Regions from separate parts of the Psychrobacter sp. K31L genome, predicted to be linked through region 3. Evidence: predicted binding sites of a transcription regulator. Region 3 holds the regulator's gene; each other region holds the start of a gene.
What was found. Region 3 encodes PhoB, which activates phosphate uptake and scavenging genes when phosphate is short. Its sites were predicted from a motif close to TGTCATNAANCTGTCATAA; they were not measured.

Region 1: a site for PhoB is predicted at 3,978-3,996, ahead of J5X94_RS14060 (DNA translocase FtsK). Genes of this name have one in related genera too.
Region 2: a site for PhoB is predicted at 2,936-2,954, ahead of J5X94_RS03955 (porin). Genes of this name have one in related genera too.
Region 4: a site for PhoB is predicted at 2,790-2,808, ahead of pstS (phosphate ABC transporter substrate-binding protein PstS). Genes of this name have one in related genera too.

What each region holds. Positions count from the first base shown of each region.
Region 1 is NZ_JAGKSC010000011.1:68,386-74,011, forward strand. It holds gene J5X94_RS13200 (amidase) at 1-366, opposite strand, end outside; gene J5X94_RS14060 (DNA translocase FtsK) at 582-3,926, opposite strand; gene trxB (thioredoxin-disulfide reductase) at 4,476-5,498, shown strand; gene aat (leucyl/phenylalanyl-tRNA--protein transferase) at 5,499-5,626, shown strand, end outside.
Region 2 is NZ_JAGKSC010000002.1:194,054-199,679, forward strand. It holds gene J5X94_RS03950 (CTP synthase) at 1-1,348, opposite strand, end outside; gene J5X94_RS03955 (porin) at 1,677-2,798, opposite strand; gene J5X94_RS03960 (porin) at 3,084-4,130, opposite strand; gene J5X94_RS03965 (malate synthase G) at 4,759-5,626, opposite strand, start outside.
Region 3 is NZ_JAGKSC010000010.1:35,425-41,050, reverse strand. It holds gene J5X94_RS12760 (isochorismatase family protein) at 1-379, shown strand, start outside; gene J5X94_RS12755 (HD domain-containing protein) at 439-1,068, shown strand; gene J5X94_RS12750 (DUF1287 domain-containing protein) at 1,160-1,765, shown strand; gene asd (archaetidylserine decarboxylase) at 1,913-2,755, opposite strand; gene dtd (D-aminoacyl-tRNA deacylase) at 2,872-3,324, shown strand; gene phoB (phosphate regulon transcriptional regulator PhoB) at 3,468-4,172, shown strand; gene phoR (phosphate regulon sensor histidine kinase PhoR) at 4,235-5,323, shown strand; gene J5X94_RS12725 (M23 family metallopeptidase) at 5,320-5,626, opposite strand, start outside.
Region 4 is NZ_JAGKSC010000004.1:146,952-152,577, forward strand. It holds gene pstA (phosphate ABC transporter permease PstA) at 1-299, opposite strand, end outside; gene pstC (phosphate ABC transporter permease subunit PstC) at 389-1,342, opposite strand; gene pstS (phosphate ABC transporter substrate-binding protein PstS) at 1,551-2,717, opposite strand; TPP riboswitch at 3,021-3,165, shown strand; gene thiC (phosphomethylpyrimidine synthase ThiC) at 3,414-5,363, shown strand.

The DNA of each region.
Region 1 (5,626 bases), on a different contig from region 3:
AAACTCTGGCGTATTGGTCTTGCCGAAAGTATTGACACCCGTCGCTTTCATACGCTTAACGATTTCGCTGTCGTTTTCTGGCACGACATTCACGCTACGACTGCCCATCGTGATGGGTTCGTCAGCAAAATAAAATGATAGGTCTTTGAGTAAGTACGGCACACCATTAAATGCACCTGCTGGCAATCCTGCTTGCGCAGCATTATAAGCACGCTCATCAAAGCGATGAATGATTGCGTTTAACTTAGGATTCAGTGTGTTGGCTTGATGAGTCGCAGCGTCTAATAGCTCTTTGGCACTGACCTCACCTAAATTGACGAGCTTGGCTAAACCTAGGGCATCGTATTGGGTGTATTCTTTAAACATAACTAACCTTCCTTGGAGAGTAATTGGACTAAGCATTTTTGAAATTAAGTGATATTTATCCCATAACTCCTGTCAGTTTAGTATAAAAAAACACTGCTGATAATCGATAAACAAACTCACTAGTCATTTAAGCAATAGCGCTACCATATATTTCTAATAAAAAAACGAGCTACTCTCGTGACTCGCTTTTTGTGATTAATCAAACTCATCATCTTTTACATCAACAACTCACGTTTGCCGCTTTTACCCATCGAGCTGACCAATCCAGCCTCTTCCATTGAATCAACGATACGAGCGGCACGGTTGTAGCCGATACTAAATTTACGCTGGATACTAGAGGCAGAGACCTTTCGCGTCTCCATGATAAATGCCACTGCATCGTTATACAGGTCGTCATCCTCACCAGAAGCGTTGCCGCCACTACCACCACTGCCAGGACTAGACAATTCAAAGTTGCCTGCCATGTTATCAATATAATCAGGCGCACCGCGCTCACGCCAAGCATCACAGACACGATTGACCTCTTCATCGCTGACATACGCCCCGTGCACACGGTCTGGCTCAATTTGCCCTGGGCCTAAAAACAGCATATCACCATTACCAAGCATGTCTTCTGCACCGCCACTGTCTAGAATCGTCCGTGAATCCACTTTTGAGTTCACACGTAACGCTGCACGCACTGGGATATTGGCTTTAATTAGACCGGTAATGACATCGACCGATGGACGCTGGGTGGCAAGCATTAAATGGATGCCTGCCGCGCGTGATTTTTGTGCTAAGCGCGTGATCAGTTCTTCAGCTTGTTTACCGACTTGCATAATCATATCGGCAAACTCATCCGCGACAATGACAATCATCGGCAAGGTTTTGAGCTTTGGTGCTTGGCTGATGCTCACGCTATCATTGGGTCGCCATAATGGATCGAGCATTGGATTGCCCGATTTTTCAGCAGCGATGACCTTTTTATTAAACTCATTAAGCTTACGTACCTTTAATAAGCTCATCAACTGATAGCGGCGCTCCATTTCTGCCACACACCATGACAAAGCACTGGCGGCTTCAGTCATATCGGTAACGACTGGCGTCAGTAGATGCGGGATATCGTTATAGTTTGCCAGCTCAAGCTGCTTTGGATCAATCAAAATCAGGCGCAGCTCGTTCGGTGTATATTTGAGTAGCATAGAGAGTAGCATTGAATTGACTAATACTGATTTACCAGAGCCTGTGGTACCCGCAACCAACATATGCGGCGCGCGCGCAAGGTCAGTAATAATAGCATTACCACCGATATCCTTACCCATCGCCATGCTGATTTGGGCTTTAGGATCTTGGAATTTTTCGGTATTCAACAGCTCAATCAAACGCACCATTTCGCGTTGTTTGTTCGGCACTTCGATACCGATATAAGGCTTGCCCGGGATGACTTCGACCACACGCAAAGATGCCATTGATAATGACCGTGCCAAATCACGTGAAATACCCGTAACTTTACTGGCTTTTACCCCAGCAGCAAGCTCTACTTCAAAGCGTGTAACGACTGGCCCCGGAATGGCATTGACTACTGCGGCCTTAACATTGAATTCTTGTAATTTAATCTCTAATAGCTCTGACAGCTTATCAAGCTCAGCGATGGTATAGCTTGGCTTACGATCAGGATCTGGCTTATCTAAAATAGAGATCTCTGGGATAGGCGTTAAGCTACTGCGATAGGCGGCCGTTTGCATCGAGCGTGATTTTTGACTAAAAGCGCCATCGTCACTGATATGCGGCATAACGGGCGTATCGCTATTATCATCGCGGCTGTCATCCTCAGGCATCATATCCGTAATATGGTTGCCGCTATCACCCTCTGGCACCGCAAAGCTGACCGTTGGCTTAGATGCGGCTATCGGTTCAGCAGCTGGCGCTGAAACGTTAGTTTCTACCTTAGGAGGTAATGTTGGGTTGGTCGGTGGCGTATTTGTCGGGGTCATATCAGCGACTGGTGCGACGATACTTACATCATCCTCTTCTAGAGCAGGACTTTGTATTGACAATGAGCTTTCCCATTGCTCTTCATTTGATAACTTGTCTGATGACCCAGCAGAGGCGTCATAAGTATTCTCTACTGCCGTTTTTAGTGCTGGCTGTTCAGGTTTATTAGTATCTTCTTCTGTTTCTTGATAAGGTGAAACAGGCGCATGTTCTGACAACCAAGACTCTGCCAATGTATCAACCGTTTCGTTCGTTTCATCTGTTGCATGGTTGTCATCTGATGACATAGTCTGAGGCGCATCGGCAAAATTAGGCGCGATTTGCTTGCTTGCTGTCTCTGTAATTGCTTGCTCGACCTCTTCTTTATTAGGATTGACGGTAGAGCTCGCGCTTGGTGTCTCCAGCTCTAGCGTTGCCATGTCTGTTGACGTATCTGTTGCCGTGTTTATAGACACTGCTGTCTCTTTTGGCGACTCAGCATTATTGATATAAGCAGGGGCAACAGAATCAGCATCATGAGTAGCGCTATGAATGCTTTGGTCGTAAATAGCCATATCGCTTGCCAATAAGTCATCAACAGTATTAGCATCATTCCAAGCAAAGCTCGGCTCTACTTTACGGCTAGGAGTCGTGACAGGGCTTGGGGTAGTAGATACCTTGTTATCACTAAAGTTGCTTACGCCAGCGCTGCTAGGCGTGGCAGGTACGCTTTGTAAATGCTCACCCTCACCCACTGCGGATCCTTGCGTGGCTGCTGCCATAGAAGCTTTTACACTGGCACCCAAGCCAGAACTCGCTAAAAATTCGGTGAGTACATGATTAAAGCGACCACTGCTATCGGATTGTTGCGTATTAGCATCATGCTCAGTTGCTTGCAGCTCAAGGGGCAGCTGGTCATACTCTGGAACAGCGCGCGATGCTTTTTCGTCGGTTAGGGCTTCATTATTTTGCTGACGACTATTTTCAGCGGCCTGCACACTCTCATACTTATTATCTTGGTTTTTTACACCAGAACCAAGCCATGACAGGGTCATAATTTTTTGGTATATCGCGAGCCAATGAATATTAAAAGCAAAGGTTGCCGTAATAATTACGAATACCGTTAAAAAAACCACACTCCCCCACTGCGACAATAATTGAGCCAAACGCGCTTGCAGTTCGAGACCGATGATACCACCCGCGACCCCTGTCAGACCTGTGGTAACTGGATCTGCTATTTGCTGCACTAAAGCGACCAACTGCGCAAATAAGGCGCTGGCACTTAGAATCAAAAACACGTAAGCGACTACGCGTAGCAACCAAAACGTTGGCTTATTGTCCCACCAAATAAGAATGGACTCATAGACCACAAACGCCAACAACCACCATGCGCCAAAACCAAAAAAGCTATAAAGCAGATCAGACAACCACGCCCCCATCTCGCCACCCATATTGTTAATGGTGGTCATGTCACTACTGATGTGCGACCAACTAGGATCGTTGCCTGTATACGTCATCAAAATGACAAACAGATAAACGGCCAGTATTAACCCAAGGAGGGTAAATATTCCCTTTTTTAAATACTCAATAAGCGGTGCTGATATCACGTAAAATCTGCCTTGTTATTAATACTAAATGGTCGCCAGTGCATGACTAAGCCTAATCATGCTGACATAAAGTGTTGACATAAATGTACCGAGCGAAGTGTTTGTTTGGCATGTGCCGATCATAGAGTCTTTAAATAACCATTATCGCTTGGCTCCTACTACACTTGGCATAACTTCTTATAATAACAAATACATAGGTGCAGTGGCGACAGTCTTATAAAGAAAGCGTGTAAGAAAGTAAATCAATAGACACTTTGCGCAAGAAAACAGCTGGTTAGCAAAACACTAGTGGCAAAATATTGCTCACTGTATTGCCTAAATTCTATAAAATAGCCTCTGTTTTTTGCACTTATATTCCAAAGCTATTTATTCTTTGATTCTAATGATACCTATGTTTGTTTTAGCAAACTTGCACTTTTTGCCGTATGCCCTTATGTTATTATCACACAGCAATTAGAAAAACTATATTAGTCGCACCTTTTGATATTTGTCTTTTTATTATATTTATCACTCACATTTTTAATTCGTATATTTTGCAAGGAACCACTCATGGCAACTGATACTATCGCTCCACGTCACGAAAAGCTCATTATTTTAGGCTCAGGCCCTGCGGGTTACTCTGCCGCGGTCTATGCTGCGCGCGCTAACCTCAAGCCCGTTATGGTCACTGGTATGGAAGTGGGTGGACAATTAACCACCACCACCGAAGTCGACAACTGGCCAGGCGATGCTCATGATTTGACAGGCCCTGCACTGATGGAACGCATGAAGGCTCATGCTGAACGTTTTGGTACAGAATTGGTTTATGACCATATCAATGATGTCAATCTGAATGAACGCCCTTTTCAATTGACAGGTAACAATGGCACCTATACTTGTGATGCCTTGATTATCTCAACGGGTGCGTCTGCACAGTATTTGGGGCTAGAGTCAGAAACCAAATTTAAAGGTTTGGGCGTGTCAGCTTGTGCCACTTGCGATGGGTTCTTTTACAAAGACCAAAAAGTCGCGGTGATTGGTGGTGGTAATACAGCAGTCGAAGAAGCACTATATTTATCTAACATTGCCTCTGAAGTCACGTTAGTGCATCGCCGTGATGGTTTACGCTCTGAAAAAATCTTACAAGATAAATTGTTCGAAAAAGCCAAGAATGGCAACGTCAAAATCGAATGGAACCATCAAGTAAAAGAAGTCGTCGGTGATGACATGGGCGTAAATGGTGTAGTTATTGAATCTATGATTGATGGCAGTACCAAGCAACTAGATGTATTTGGTATGTTTGTCGCCATTGGTCACAAGCCTAATACCGATCTATTCAAAGGGCAGCTCGACATGAAAGACGGCTATCTTATCGTTAACAGTGGCCTAAATGGTAATGCCACACAAACCAGTATCGAAGGTGTGTTTGCAGCAGGCGACGTGGCTGATCACGTCTATCGTCAAGCCATCACTTCTGCTGGCACTGGCTGTATGGCCGCGCTTGATGCTGAAAAATACTTGGATGCCATTGGCGAAGCCACTGCGTTAGACCATACTTATGCGTCAACGCTGACTGCTGATCAAGAAGACTAAATGAACAGCTTCTCACAATATAACGCCAATAACAACGAGCAGCTTATCACGCCTGAGACCTTAAAAAGTCTTGGGCGTTATGACTTTCCTGATCCTATTTCTATTGATCCTGATGGAGTGGGTATTGT
Region 2 (5,626 bases), on a different contig from region 3:
CCAGCTCGGCTTGCTGTGCGCCTAAACGCATGGTGCCACCAAGGTCCGAGTCGTCACTGCGAATCTGTAGCTCGCCGCGCTCATCTAACCATTCAGTGATCAGACCAATAATTGGCTCAGCAGTCTTGCGATCGAACTCAGAAGAGTTGGCATCGATACTCATCACATTACGTGCGTATTCGATAACGGCCAACTGCATACCAAGGCAAATACCCAAATATGGCACGTTGTTTTCGCGAGCATAAGTAATGGCTTTCATTTTACCCATGGTACCGCGCTCACCAAAGCCACCGGGCACTAAGATAGCATCGGCATCATGAAGCTGTGCAAATAAAACATCGTCGCCTTCCAAACGTTCGGCATCGATATAATCAATTTTCACATCTACTTTATGAGTGATACCAGCGTGTAATAATGCTTCGTTAATTGACTTGTACGCATCAGGCAGCTCGACGTATTTGCCGACCATCGCTACGGTGACCGTTGATTCAGGATTGAGCTGGGCTTCAACCACTTTGTCCCAATCGCTCAAATCTGCTTCAGGTACGTCCAAACCAAAGCGCTCACAAATCAAATCATCAAGATCTTGCTCATAAAGGGTACGCGGTATTTGATAAATACTTTGCGCATCTTCACACATGATGACCGCGCGTTCTTCGACATTGGTAAACAATGCAATCTTACGGCGATTGTCTTGTGAGATATGATGATCAGAGCGGCAAATTAAGACATCAGGCTGTAAACCAATAGAACGAAGCTCTTTAACCGAATGCTGGGTAGGCTTGGTTTTGGTTTCGCCGGCACTGGCAATATAAGGTACCAAGGTCAAATGCATCAGCATGGCGCGATTGCGACCTAGCTCTACTTGCATCTGGCGTACCGCTTCCATAAAGGGCAGCGACTCGATATCACCGACCGTACCACCAATCTCAATAATAGCGATATCATAACCCTCGCCACTGGCAAGGATTTTGCTCTTAATCTCATCAGTGATATGCGGGATAACCTGCACAGTACCGCCAAGGTATTCGCCGCGGCGCTCTTTATTCAGTACATTCTGATAGATGCGACCGCTGGTAAAGTTATTACTCTTACTCATCTTAGAGTGGCGTAAAAAACGCTCATAATAACCCAAATCTAAATCCGTCTCCGCCCCATCTTCAGTGACGAACACTTCGCCATGCTGGAACGGACTCATGGTACCTGGATCGACGTTAATATACGGATCCATCTTGGTCATTGTCACGTTCACACCGCGCGCTTCGAGTATCGCAGCAAGAGAAGCAGCAGTGATACCTTTTCCTAGTGAGGACACTACCCCACCGGTCACAAATATAAACTTGGTCATAGTACTCTTTCGGTAATTGGTAAAGAAGGATTTTACTAAAGATACGCCAAAAAATATAGGGCAAAAGCGCAAACTATCCGAAACTCTTGGTTTTTGCTCAATGTTTATTGATTAAAACCGCATAATAAAAAAACTCACCCCGAAGGATGAGCTTTTTAGCAGAGTATTTATGCAGCATATAGTCGATACTAAATAAAATAGATACACGACATTATAATGCGTGACTGGTACAAATTTTTCTTGCTTGCTGTGCAAGCGCAGACAGAGGCTACAAAAAATTCATATCCGTCACACTGTCTCTTTTTTATATTAAACTGACTATGTTGAGTTAGAATTTATATTCTAAACCGCCACCGATAGCAAATACATCCGCATCACCACGAGCTTTAACTGAGTCAATGGTGTCATCAGCATTGTTTCTGACAACGAGCAGACCGTTCTCTAAATCTGCAGAGTTTTGACCGATATAAGCATGAGCAATCATATTGTCTTTGAACTTATATTTACCGCCCAATACAATTTGGTCTGAGTCGTTGCCACCAAGGCCAGCCAAGTTCTCAGTCTTATCATACTGAAGATAAACAGACGCTGGGCGAGCAAAGTTAGTTAGACCCATCTCAGCACTAACGACCAACCCTTTCTCTTCATCATCTGAATTATCAAAATCAACTTGCTGGTATAGCGCGCCTAGCTTCACTGGATAAGCCATGTATTTGCCCAAATCGACACTGGCACTACCACGTAGAATCTCACCTGTGACGCTCATGTCTTTGTCATAACCAACACCTGCAGTAAAGCCAGTACCTGGATCAAACATCAATGAAGCACCAAAGCCACTGTCACGATCATCGCTATCAGAGACAAAAGACTCATCAGCACCGTATTGTAAGGCAAGCTCTAATGGTAGACCATTGTATTTGGGTGCAATCCATACGATTGAGTTATTAATACGCTCACCATCAGTCAAGGTAAGCGCCTCACTCAGCGTACCATCACCACCAAGAGAGCTTGAGCCTATATTATCCCAATAACCTTCGTTAACGGTTACGTTGTTGACGTAATCTGACACTGAGTAGTTGCGACCAAAGCGAAATTGACCGTAGTCTTTGTTTTTAAAACCTAGATAGGTGTCACGGCTTTTAAAACCAATGTTGCTGCTACCGCTGTCATCGATCTTGATGCCATACTCTAATTGATAAATCACATCAGTATTAGCAGTGATTGCTTCGGACCCTTTGAACCCTAGACGTGAAGAATGCGAGCTGACTTGTACTGAGCTGCTGTCTTCATTGATATTGATAGTGTCGTTAGGCAGATCCATAGACTGACGATCAAGCTCAGCGTTGACATAGTTAGCAGTGACGAATGCTTTGCCATAGACCGTTGGCGCGGCTTGAACGGCAGAAACTGATAGCGTTGCAATTGCTGAGGCTAAAAGTAATTTTTTCAAAGGGTATCTCCACTTGACGATTTGAGTGATAAATTGGCTAAGATTGACTGGCATGTACAATGGTATTGCTACAAACTCCCAAGACCATGATATATAACGAGCCACCAGAACGGCTTAGACACTACTTTATCAAGCAAATATTACAGTAAGATGAAAGAACAAAATTTACATGCCTGTAACTATCTATTTTAAGACTGATTACAATGAAGGGCTACTTTCTTTTTTCGCATAAAAAAACTCATCCCGAAGGATGAGTCTTTTTGTACTATCTACTTGAGTGTGATACTAGAATAAGTATTCTAGACCGCCACCAAGTGCGAATACGTCAAGATCAGTATTACTATTCTTGTCTTCAGCAGAGTTGTTACCAACATAAGCATGAGCAATCATGTTGTCTTTAAAGTTATATTTGCCACCTACAACAACTTGATCTGAATCACGGTTATCAAAACCAGCCAAGTTTTCAGTACCATTGTACTGTACATATACAGATGCTGGACGAGCAAAGTTAGCTAGACCCATTTCAGCGCTTACAATTAGACCTTTTTCATCTTCATCGCCGCCATCGAAATCAGCTACTTGATACATTGCACCTAACATAACTGGATAAGCCATGTATTTACCTAGGTCAACGGTAGCACTACCACGTAAAAGATCACCAGCTTGGCTCATGTCTTTTTCGTAAGCAACACCAGCAGTAAAGCCTGTACCTTGGTCAAACATCAATGAAGCACCATAACCACTGTCACGGTCGTCACTGTCAGTTACAAAGCGCTCGTCTGCACCGTACTGTAGAGCAAGCTCTAAAGGCAAGCCGTTGTATTTAGGGGCAATCCATACGATAGAGTCATTGACACGGCCGCCATCAGCCATAGTTACAGCATCAAGAACATCGCCTTCCATATCAAGATTACTAACACCTAAATTATCCCAAAAACCTTCAGTAACAGTAACGTTGTTGATGTAGTCAGTTACTGAGTAGTTACGACCAAAGCGGAATTGACCATATTGCTTGTTATTTAGACCAAGATAGGTATCACGGCTTTTAAAACCAATATTGTCATCAGTACCGTCGATGGCAATGCCATACTCTAACTGATAGATAACATCAGTGTTAGCAGTCATTGCTTCAGAACCTTTAAAACCAAGGCGTGAAATGTTTGAGTTGATTTGTACTGAATCACTGTCTACGTCGAATTGATCATCGTTACCATCACGCTCAGCGTTTACATAGTCAGCAGTAACGAAAGCTTTACCATAAACAGTAGGTGCTGCGTTGGCTGCAGATACAGATAGGGCTGCGATGGCTGTAGCTAAAAGTAGTTTTTTCATGGGGTATCTCCACTTTACAATTGTAGTAATGAGCAAGCTATGATTAGCTGGCGCCCATAATGGTATCGTCACAAATCCTCAAAGATATAATGTGTAACTGGCTACCGAGATTGGTCTAAAACAAGTGTGGCGAATTTCTACTACAATAAGACAAAAAAAACCATGACTCACATGACTGGGATTAGAACGTAACTGCCATGTAATCTTTGGTCTTTATCACTCCGTTGCGTAACATCCGTTACCAAACTCATACTTCGAATACAAGCATAACAACTTTGACATAATTTGCAACATTTTTTTTTGCTTTTTCGATACATCTACTATCGAATAACAAATGCTTTGTCATATTTGAACCGTTACGAAAAAACCCCTGTCGACTCAAATAGATACGATACCCATTAATTAATATCATTACTGATAATATTAATTGGCGGTAATAAATACGATACATTGACCCAAAAAAAGCGCTACTTATTGATAAATAAATAGCGCTCATAAAGAATTGTTTGTCATATTTCTGACACATATGACAGTCACAAATGGGTAAGATACATCAATGCCTGATCACGCCTAGAGGCTTAAATAGCACTTAGGTTACATGAGCAAACATGATACTTAACCTATCGTTTTAGGCATTTGCTTTGAGGTCAAGACGCGCTTGATGCAATAGTGGCTCAGTATAGCCACTTGGCTGCTCGCGACCTTTAAACACCAAATCACAAGCCGCTTTGAACGCATAAGAGTGTTCAAAGTTATCTGCCATTGGCTGATAGTCACTATCGCCTGCATTTTGCTCATCGACGACTTTTGCCATACGCTTCATCGTATCCATCACTTGCTGTTCGCTCACGACGTTATGATGCAACCAGTTGGCAATGTGTTGGCTCGATATCCGCAAGGTCGCACGATCTTCCATGAGACCAACGTCATTGATGTCAGGGACTTTAGAACAACCAACGCCTTGGTTTACCCAGCGTACGACGTAACCTAGGATGCCCTGAGCATTGTTTTCAAGCTCTTGCTGTTTCTCTTCGTCTGTCCAGTTGGTGTCTTTCGCCAATGGAATGGTCAAGATATCGTCTAAACTGGCACGCTCACGTGATTTTAGGCTGTCCTGTACATCAGCAACGTTGACTTGATGATAGTGCATGCTGTGTAAGGTAGCACCCGTTGGCGATGGTACCCACGCCGTACTCGCACCAGACTTAGGATGAGCGGCCTTGGTATCCATCATCTCTTTCATCTCATCAGGCTTCGCCCACATGCCTTTACCAATCTGAGCGACACCCTGTAGACCTGTCTCTAGACCGATATCGACGTTCCACTGCTCGTAGGCTGGCTGCCATGCTTGTGATTTCATGTCACCCTTAGGGACAAATGGGCCTGCGTTCATACTGGTATGCATCTCATCGCCAGTACGGTCAAGGAAACCGGTGTTGATAAAGATAACACGCTCTTTCGCTTGGCGAATGGCTTCTTTTAGATTGACCGTCATG
Region 3 (5,626 bases):
GGGCGATACGCTACCTGAGATACGTGAAGTATTAGAAGGCGACAATGCCAAAAGCTTTGAAAAGGTCACGTTTAGCGCTTGTGATAATAATGATTCATGGCATTATCTCGCGCAGCAAAATCGAAGCATTGTCCTATTATTTGGTGTCGAAGCCCATGTTTGCGTCATGCAAACGGCGCTGGATTTATTGGATAATGGGATGCAGCCAGTTATTATTGGCGATGCCGTTGGGTCGCGCTTTCCTTATGACAAAAAGCAAGCCATTCGCCGTATTCGACGCGCTGGCGGCGTGATTACGACAGTAGAATCCATTCTGTTTGAATTATGCCGCAGTAGCCAAGACCCTGCCTTTAAGACTATTAGTAATTTGATTAAGTAGCGGATGCAATACAGCGCTTGATAAGACAGGCGCTGTATTGCATTTAATCAGAGAGAAATATGTCCTCAAACACACCTATAAAACTGACCAATCCAACGCGCGATGCAAATATTAAGATAGATGACGTCACGCATTTTTTATTAGAGCTTGATGCCCTAAAACGTGTCAATCGACGCAGCTATGTGACGGGGACGACTCGCTTGGAAAACTCTGCTGAGCACTCATGGCATTTAGCAATGGCATGCTGGTCAATCGCTGAATTGTTTGAGTTAGACGTCAATCATGAAAAATTGCTTAAGATGGCACTGGTGCATGATTTGGGTGAGATTGATGCGGGCGATACTTTTTTATATGCTGATACCCGTCGTGATGCGCACTTCGAAGAGCGCGAGGGTATTGCTCGATTACAACGCGAACGCGGTAACGGGATTGTTGATTTAAGTGAGATCTGGGAGGAGCAGGAGACAGGTAATAGCAAAGAGGCTGATCTACTTAGAGTGGTCGATCGTTTATTGCCATTTTTGCTTAATTTAAATACTGAGGGCAAAACGTGGATTAAGCTTGGTGTTACACGCTCGCAAGTGGCAGGGGCGCATGAATTTATCAAAGACAGCTTTCCTCCCATCCATGATTGGTTATCACAAAACATTGAATACGCGACCCAGCAAGGGTGGTTGGTTGATAAGTAAATTGATAGCGTCACCTTGTTACTGACTCGCAACGTTTGACGCTGTTTAAAATCTTTATATTGAATAGTGTTAATAATAATAGAGAGGTTCCATGCACTTATTTAAAAACTATAAAACATGGTGCAAATCGCTAGCCTTTGTCAGCATGCTGGGACTAGCGCAAATGGCGCAAGCGCTTGCTCCTATCAGTGATGGCGATAAATTGGCGCACGATGCTAAAAAACAGATTGGTGTCACGGTGAGTTATGATCCTACTTACCGTAAGCTGGACTTTCCGCGTGGCGATGTACCAATAGAGACTGGCGTCTGTACCGATGTGATTGTCCGTGCTTATCGTTTGCAAAATGTGGATTTGCAGCAATTGATCAACCATGATATGAAATCAAATTGGTCGGGCTACCCAAAGATTTGGGGCTTAAAGTCAACGGACAAAAATATCGATCATCGACGCGTGCCCAACCTTGAAACGTTTTTTGCACGTCATGGACAGACGTTATCTACGACTGATAAAAGCAGTTTTCAAGCGGGAGACGTTGTGTCATGGCGGCTGCCAAAGGGTAACTTGCCGCACATCGGTATCGTCTCAGATAAAGTAGCTGCTGATGGTACGCCGCTGATTATTCATAATATCGGAAGTGGTGCGCAGGAGGAAAACATCCTATTTGCTTATCCTATCCATAAGCATTTTCGATATTGATAAAGGCTTTTGCACAAGGTAGCCCAAAGTAGTAAAAACAAGCAATACAAAATGGAAGTAGTACAAACTAACAGCCATTAAAAAACCCAGTTAAACGTCATTATCTACGTTTAACTGGGCTTTTCAGTATTATGAGTTTCTTACAAATTAAGCTTGCTGAGCTTTTGCTTCACCCAATAACTGTCCCATTTTTACCACGCTATTGGCTTTCATGCTGTCCTGCCAATCTGCTTTTGCGGCTTTTGGCAAAACGACAATCGCCGTTGAACCCAAATAAAAGCGTCCAAGCTCAGCGCCTTTTTCAAAGCTCATATTGTGCTCTGATTCTTGGATGTCCTCAGTGCGGCTGATTTTGCCAGTGGCGACGGTTTCGATGCCAGCGACGATCATAGCACCGACCATCACCACGGCAGCTTTGCCATATTTCGTATCAAATAAACAGACCAAACGCTCGTTACGAGCAAATAAATCAGGCACGTTCTCGGCCGTGGTATTATTGACAGAGAACAGTGTGCCTGGCACATAGCGGGTCTTAGTCAGTGTACCCGCAAATGGCATATGCACACGGTGGTAATTACTAGGCGCGAGATAAACAGTCGCAAAGCTACCATCAGCGAAGTAGCTACCATCTTCGCTGTCAGCAAGTAATTGGCCAACATCATAATGACGACCTTTAGCCTGTAGTAGTTTATGGTCTTCAATTTGACCTAGCTGCGAGATGATACCATCAGCAGGACTGACAATACCGTTGGCGCTGCTGTCGATAGTACGTGCATTTTCTTTGAGCTCACGGGTAAAAAAGTCATTAAAGCTCTCATAAGCATTAAAGCTCTGACGCTCATACTCACCTAAGCTGACGCCGTAAGCTTTGGCAAAGCCACGAATAAAGGCACGTTTGACGTACGGATGACGGCTGGCGGCTAGACGCCCAGCGACTTTACTCAGCTGCTGCTGCGGGACAAGCTGTTGTAAGGTGGTAAATACATTCATAATAAGGCTACCAAAATAGGATTGGAAATAAGAATAAAAATTAGGCAAGTTAATGGCTGTATTTTATCATGGACAGCACATTATTGTCTGAGCATAATCTGTTAAGGAATCAGTAAATGAAAGCACTTATACAACGGGTGAGCCATGCCAACGTCGTCGTCGATCAGCATTGTATTGGCAAAATCGATCATGGGATATTGGCATATATTGGCTTGGGGCATGAAGATAGCCTGCAAACTGCCCAACGCATGATCGACAAAATCTTGGCCTATCGTATTTTTGAAAACGATGAAGATCCTGCCAAGGTCGGTAAACTGGATAAAAATGTGCAACAGGTCTGTGGCGGACTGTTGTTGGTGTCGCAATTTACTTTGATGGCAAAAACAGACAAGGGTCGTCGCCCTGACTTTGGTGGTGCGATGGCACCTGATGCTGCTCAAGTGCTGTTTGCACAACTGGTTGATTATGCCAACACTCAGCATCACAATGTTGCCACTGGTCAGTTTGGCGCTGATATGCAAGTTGCCAGCGTCAATGATGGGCCCTTAAACTTTTTATTAGAAGTATAAAAATTATCTGTCATCAAGCTGTCATAATTAGTCCGTTTAATAAGTAGCAACAGGCGAATGTCCGTCGCCTATTTTTGTACTTTGATTTTTGGGTGCTAACTTTTTGAACGCTGATATTTTGACTATAATAATAAGGTTGCCGTATGTACAATGAGCAAATTTTGATCGTCGAGGATGAGCCTGCGATTCGTGAAATGATTGTGATGACGTTAGGGATGGCTGGATTTGATAGCTTGCAGGCCGCCGACGCATCAGAGGCACATCAGCAAGTGGTCGATCACCGTCCGGCGCTCATATTATTGGATTGGATGCTGACCGGCGAAAAAAGCGGTATTGATTTTTGTCGTATGCTCAAAAACGACGATTTGCTCGCTGAGATACCGGTTATTATGCTAACCGCCAAAAGTGAGGAAGACAGTAAGGTTCATGGTCTTGATGCAGGTGCTGATGACTATATGACCAAGCCTTTTTCGACACGAGAATTAATCTCAAGAATCAAGGCAGTGCTACGTCGTAGTAGTACATTGAGCGCCGACAAGCCTATCGAAATCGGCAAGCTTAGCTTAGATCCCAAAAGCCAGCGCGTAACGGCGGCGGGCCAGCTCATTGACATAGGACCGACAGAGTATCGGTTGTTGGCATTTTTTATGAGTCATCCAGAGCGTGCGTATACACGGACACAGCTGCTAGATCAGGTTTGGGGCGGCAATGTCTATATTGAAGATCGAACGATTGATGTCCATATTCGGCGTTTACGTAAATTACTACAGCCTTATGACTGTGCTACGCTGATACAAACGGTGCGCGGTACTGGGTATCGGTTTTCCAGCTTGATTGAATCCAATTAGATTAAGATAGAACAAGTCGTGGCAAACGTAAAACAACGCAGAAGATAGTAGTAAGGATAACGATGACGATAATGCCGATAAAAAATGAGCAACAGGGTGAGCAAGAGCAGGTTGCCCAGCACAATACAACAAATCAACTCAAAAAAATCCGCAGTGCCTTACTAGCACTACGGGATGCGGTCATTTTGCTCAATGATGATGATGGTTTGGAATGGTGGAATCAGGCAGCGGAAGATTTATTGTTATTGCAGTCAAGCAATAAAGGTCAAAGCATTTTTGACTTTATCACCGTGCCTGAATTTCGCCAGTATTATCAGGCTATCACGCCACCGAGCGATGGTGTGCACATGGTGTCATGGCGAGATCCTAAACGTTATCTAAAGTGTGAACTGACGCCTTTCGGTGATGAAAAACTACTGATAATTTATGATGTGACACGCTTGCAGCATTTAGAGCAAATGCGCCGTGACTTTGTGGCCAATGTCTCGCATGAGCTGCGTACGCCATTGACCGTACTGATGGGCTATCTAGAAAATTTCTCCGATCAAGAGGATATGCCCCCGCAGTGGCGGCGTGGTTTTGAGCTAATGACCCAGCAGACTGCTCGTATGAATAGGATTGTGAATGACTTACTGCTATTGTCTCGCATCGAAATAGAAGAGACGCATGAGCTAAATGATATTGATATGACCAAGTTACTGACGCATATCTATGATGATGCGCAGGCGTATAACCAAGAATATGGTCATACTATTCATTTGCAGATAGACACTTACGATGGACTGTATGGCTCAGAGATGTATTTAACGAGCGCCTTATCCAATTTAGTGATTAATGCCATCAAATACACGCCAAAGGGTGGCAACATCGCTATCAGCTGGACAAAAACATCGGAAGGCTGCCGCTTTGCCGTCGAAGATGATGGTCTCGGTATTGCGCCCCAGCATATCGAGCGCCTGACGGAACGCTTCTATCGCATCGATAGCGGACGCAGCCGTGCTACGGGTGGTACGGGCTTAGGGTTGGCAATTGTAAAACATGTCTTATATCAACATGAGGCGCAACTAACCATAGAGTCGGTAGAAGGCAAAGGCTCGACCTTTAGTGCAGTATTTCCTAGCGCTTATGTACGTTCTGCCCATGCGCCTTAATCTTTTTGTAAAAGTGGGTAGGGGTTCACTGCGCTGCCATTGATATAAATACCATAATGAACATGGGTTGGCGTTCCTTTAGCATTACCGCTGTCGCCAACATAGCCAATGATATCACCAGCATTTACCCAGTCATTGGGTACGATGTCGGCATAATCCTCTAGATGGGCGTAATAATGTCCTGCGCCGCCCGGTCCGACCACCATTACCACGCGTCCCCCTAATGTATTTTCGCCAACTTTGCTGACGATGCCTTGCGTCGTAGCTTGTACCGGTGTGCCCCGCGCTGCAAAAATATCAATG
Region 4 (5,626 bases), on a different contig from region 3:
CCTGAAAACGCCAACATGATTGAGCCGACAATGGCGTTGCGTAGGCCACCTGCGCTCATCGGTGGCGGGGTATCAGCCGTAAATACTGGCAACTGTACCAATCCTTGAAAACCTTCAACGAACAGGGTCAGTAAAATCCATAATAGCCAAAATAAACCAAACGCCATCGCCGACAACGCAAAGCCCAATCCAAGCTTATTCAGACGACGACGCTTGTTATAAAGGCTTTTGTTATAACGTGCCTCAAAGCTTGTCTTCGTCGGTAATGCGGTAGTAGCTCTGATAGCTTGATTAGGCATAACATTCGTTTCCCGTATCTTTTTAGATAGCCTTTTTAGATAATCTTTTTAGACAACATTAATCTCTATCGTGCTGATACAACGTTGGCTTAGCGATTGCCTGCTTTATGATCCATGCGCATGAGCATGAGCTTCGCTATGGACAGCACAATGAAAGTAATCACAAATAAGATTAAGCCTAAATGTAATAAAGATGCCAGATGCAGCTCACTAGACGCTTCGGCAAACTCATTGGCCAGCGCTGAGGTAATCGTAACCCCAGAGGTAAACAGGCTTGGACTGATATTAAAGGCATTACCAATCAAGAAAGTCACCGCCATGGTCTCGCCCAATGCGCGACCCAGCCCTAAAATAACACCACCAACCACACCAGCTTTGGTATACGGCAAAATAATCTTGAACATGACTTCCCAAGTCGTCGCGCCCATGCCATAGGCTGATTCTTTTAATAAGTCTGGCACGACGGAAAAAACATCGCGCATGGTGGCAGCGATAAAGGGAATAATCATGATGGCAAGCACCAAGGAAGCGGTAAACATCCCCAGTCCCATCGGCGCGCCTGCAAACAGTTTACCGATGATCGGTAAAGGCCCGACGTGTTCAATAAACCATGGCTGGATGTGATCGCCAAAAAACGGCGCGAAGACGAACAAGCCCCACATACCATAAATGATAGAGGGGATGCCAGCCAATAGCTCAATGGCGATACCAAGCGGTTTTTTTAGAAAAGCAGGACACATTTCGGTCAAAAATATGGCAATGCCAAAGCTCACTGGCACGGCTATCAGAATGGCGATAAACGAGGTCACTAAGGTGCCATAGATGGGTGCAAGTGCACCATATTCATTGGCGACCGTGTCCCAGTTATTACTGGTATAAAAACCTAGACCAAACTCTTGAATACTTGGCCAAGCCCCGACAATTAACGACACTAAAATACCACCTAGAGACATCAATACCAGTATGGCAAATGCTTTGGTGGAGTTAACGAATAAAGCATCGTAACGTTTTTGTTTAGCCAGTTGGGACCTTAAGTCTGTCATAAGTGTCTCAGCATTCAATAGGATAAGATTAAAAAATGAGCGTGTTTATCAGGTTTTATCACAACAAACTCAGCAGATATGAGTATCAGAAGCTATAAGTATCATTGGCTTTACGCTTAAATTCGCTGTGATAAAACCTTTCAAACAACTACCGGAGAATAGTTGTTTGAAAGGGTAATTCGATCGTTATTAAATAATGACTATCGAATTACTGAGCAGGTTTATAGACAGGCTGTCCATCGCTACCTTTTACGTCGTTCCATTTTGCTTTGAACAAGGCCACTGCCGTGTCAGAGAATGGTACATAGTCTAGTGCCATGGCATCATCATCACCTTGGCTATAAGCCCAGTCAAAGAAGTTCAACACGCCAGCGACTTGCTGAGGATTCTCTGGTTGCTTATGTACTAAGATAAAGGTGGCAGCAGCGATAGGCCATGCTTGGTCCGTCTCAGAGTTGGTGATGACTTTATAAAAGCCTTCTTGTTGTGACCAATCAATATCACCTGCCGCAGCAAAGGTCTCAGCTGATGGTTGCACGATGTTGCCAGCTGCATTTTTCAATGCCGTATGTGACATCTTGTTTTGCTTAGCGTATGCATACTCAACGTAGCCGATAGAGTTTTTCATACGGTTTACGTAGCTTGATACGCCTTCGTTACCTTTACCGCCTGCACCAGTCGCAGAGGTCGGCCATTTAACTGTTTTATCAACACCAACCGTGTCTTTCCAATCTGGTGATACTTTGGCCAGATAGTCCGTGAAGTTAAAAGTCGTACCTGAACCGTCTGAACGGAATACCGTCGTGATTGCCGCGTCTGGCAAGGTCAAATCTGGGTTCATAGCTTTGATAGCTGGGTCATTCCATTTACTGATTTTACCCAAATAGATATCTGCTAAGGTCGTACCGTCTAGCTTCAATGCGCCCGGCTCTATACCATCGATGTTGACGATTGGCACGACGCCACCGATAACCGTCGGAAACTGAATAAGGCCAGACTCTTCAAGCTCTTCAGGCGTCATCGGTGCATCAGAAGCACCAAAATCAACGGTTTTTGATTGAATTTGCTTGATACCGCCAGATGAGCCAATAGATTGATAGTTGACTTGGCCACCAGTTGCCCCATTGTAGTCATAAGACCATTTGGCATAGATAGGCTGCGGGAATGACGCACCTGCACCCGTGATATTCATGGCGATATTTTCAGCAGATTTAAAACCTGTAGTAGCAGAAGAGGCTGTTTGAGAGGTTGACTCAGCCGTTGTAACAGCGCTACTGCTAGTATCAGCAGTGGGCTCTGCCGTGTCGGTTGATTTATTACATGCCGTGAGCATTAATGTACAACTAACGGCTACTGCTAATAACGAATAACGCATGTAGGACTCCTGAAGTTTAACAACGATATGAAAAAGTATTGTTTGTGATATGCGTGCTATCTTGCCAAATCTTTATGACAGTTTGATGACAGTTGTCACAATCTTTCATTCGCTTTACATAATATTCAGGTAGCACTGCTATATTTTCAATAAATACTAATTATATCAATAATTTATAGATAACAACCTGATGCAACTATACTCATAGAAACCATCAGACGCCATCTTAAGTTGTTATATGATTAGCCAAATACTATTAGCCGTTGGTGCAGAATTTTGTTAGTATGAATAAGATTCACAACACTGACAGACTCGGGGTGCGGTGTGTTAAAGACTGGCTTTATTAAATTCGCTTTATTAAAGTAACCGCCTTTATACATTCGCTGAGAGATCACCCGCCGAACCTGATGCGGTTAGTACCGACGCAGGGAAGTCTTAAGCATATGTTATACAAGTACAAAGGGCGTGCAGAAATGCCTTTTTATTATCGCCAACCTCTACCAGTATTTTTTGTGCTGGTGGATAGCGTTAATAAACAGTTCCGTCCCTCAATCAGCAAAAGACTACTGACTACGTTTAGGTTTGATAGCGCTAGCAGGTTTTTTTACGATTGAATTTGTCCGTATCATATATGCTTACCCCCGCAGATTCTGGCGGTGTTGCCTATACTATTAGACCAACACGCTAGGACAGCATATGACTATTTCAGACATTACCTCGAACACAAAAGCTGCTCAAACTCATATCCCAGCCAATGCTTCGCTCAACGCGACTGCTAGCAAAGCGGATAAAAAAGCAGATGCCCTAAAAACCCCTGCCCATCGCCATCAAACAGACGCGCGCTTTGAAGAAGATGCCCGCGACTTGCACCGTATCTTGCCCGCTTCCCGTAAAATTTATATCGAAGGCTCAAGACCCGATATTCAAGTACCGATGCGCGAAATAACGCTTGATCCTACCCCTGTGCAAGGCCTTTCTGAGAACGAATGGGAGCCAAACCCACCGTTTTATGTCTATGACACCTCAGGTGTTTATACTGACCCCAATGCCACCATTGACCTCACCAAAGGTCTGCCAAAACTACGTGAAGGCTGGATAAACGAGCGCGGAGATACCGAGCAGTTAACAGGCCTATCAAGTCAGTATGGACAAACGCGCGCGCGTGATATCAGCACTGCCAACTTACGATTTGCTCACATTGATAAACCGCGCCGTGCCAAAGATGTTGATGGTAAAACAGGCAACGTCACGCAAATGTACTACGCACGTCGCGGCATTATTACGCCTGAAATGGAATACATTGCTATCCGTGAAACTCAAAAGCAGCATGATTTGACGGACATACGCCAACATGACGGAGAGAGCTTTGGTGCTAATACGCCGACGGTTATCACTCCTGAGTTTGTGCGTAGTGAAGTGGCCGCTGGACGTGCCATTATTCCCAATAACATCAACCACCCTGAATCTGAGCCAATGATTATCGGGCGCAATTTTTTGGTAAAAATCAACGCCAATATCGGTAACTCAGCACTCGGCTCCTCTATCGATGAAGAAGTCTCAAAAATGACGTGGGCCACACGTTGGGGCGCGGATAACATCATGGATTTGTCCACCGGCAATCATATTCACGAAACCCGCGAGTGGCTGATTCGTAACTCACCAGTGCCGATTGGTACGGTCCCTATTTATCAAGCGCTAGAAAAAGTCGATGGCGTGGCCGAAGACCTTACGTGGGAGATATTCCGTGACACCTTAATTGAACAAGCAGAGCAAGGCGTTGATTATTTCACCATTCACGCAGGTGTGTTGCTGGATTATGTGCCAATGACTGCCGGACGCCTAACAGGCATTGTGTCACGCGGCGGCTCTATCATGGCGCAGTGGTGCATGGTGCATCAACAAGAGAGCTTTTTATACACGCACTTTGAAGACATCTGCGAGATTATGAAAGCCTACGATGTCGCCTTTAGTTTGGGTGATGGCCTACGTCCGGGTTGTTTACAAGATGCCAATGACGAAGCTCAGTTTAGCGAACTCAAAACCTTGGGTGAACTGACCAAAGTGGCATGGGAGCATGATGTGCAGGTGATGGTTGAAGGACCGGGTCACGTCGCGATGAACCGTATTAAAGAAAATATGGATTTGCAGCTTGAGCTGTGTGCGGACGCGCCATTTTATACATTGGGGCCATTAACGACTGATATTGCACCGGGTTATGACCATATTACTAGTGCCATTGGAGCGGCGATGATTGGTTGGTTCGGCACTGCGATGCTTTGTTATGTCACGCCAAAAGAGCATTTGGGTCTACCCAATAAAAAGGATGTCAAAGACGGCATCATCACTTACAAAATTGCTGCCCATGCTGCTGATTTGGCCAAAGGTCATCCAGGTGCACAAGCACGTGACAATGCGTTATCTAAAGCACGTTTTGAATTCCGCTGGGATGATCAGTTCAATCTAGCACTCGATCCAGATACGGCGCGTGAATATCACGACGAAACGCTGCCGAAAGACGCGCATAAGACAGCGCACTTTTGCTCGATGTGTGGGCCAAAATTCTGTTCGATGAAAATCACTCAGAATGTGCGAGATTATGCGGCAGGACTGGACAAAAATGCCGCCAGCCAAAAAGCAATGCTTTAAACAGTCGACTGAACGAATGCTAGTAATTTGGTTAAAAAGGTGAATATGGATCTCGTTGGACAATTTGGCGAAGCCATTGCTGAAAAAATTCGTTGAGGTAAAACTGCGATGACCAAGAAATGTCATTCTGACAGTCGTCAGTTGTATAAAGAGGTTTGATTTTAAGTACTGAAAAACAGATAAAATAAAAAGCTTGCCTCTAATTAGATTAGGGGCAAGCTTTTTTTTATTGGTCTTAATTGAATATTAGAGATATTTGGTTG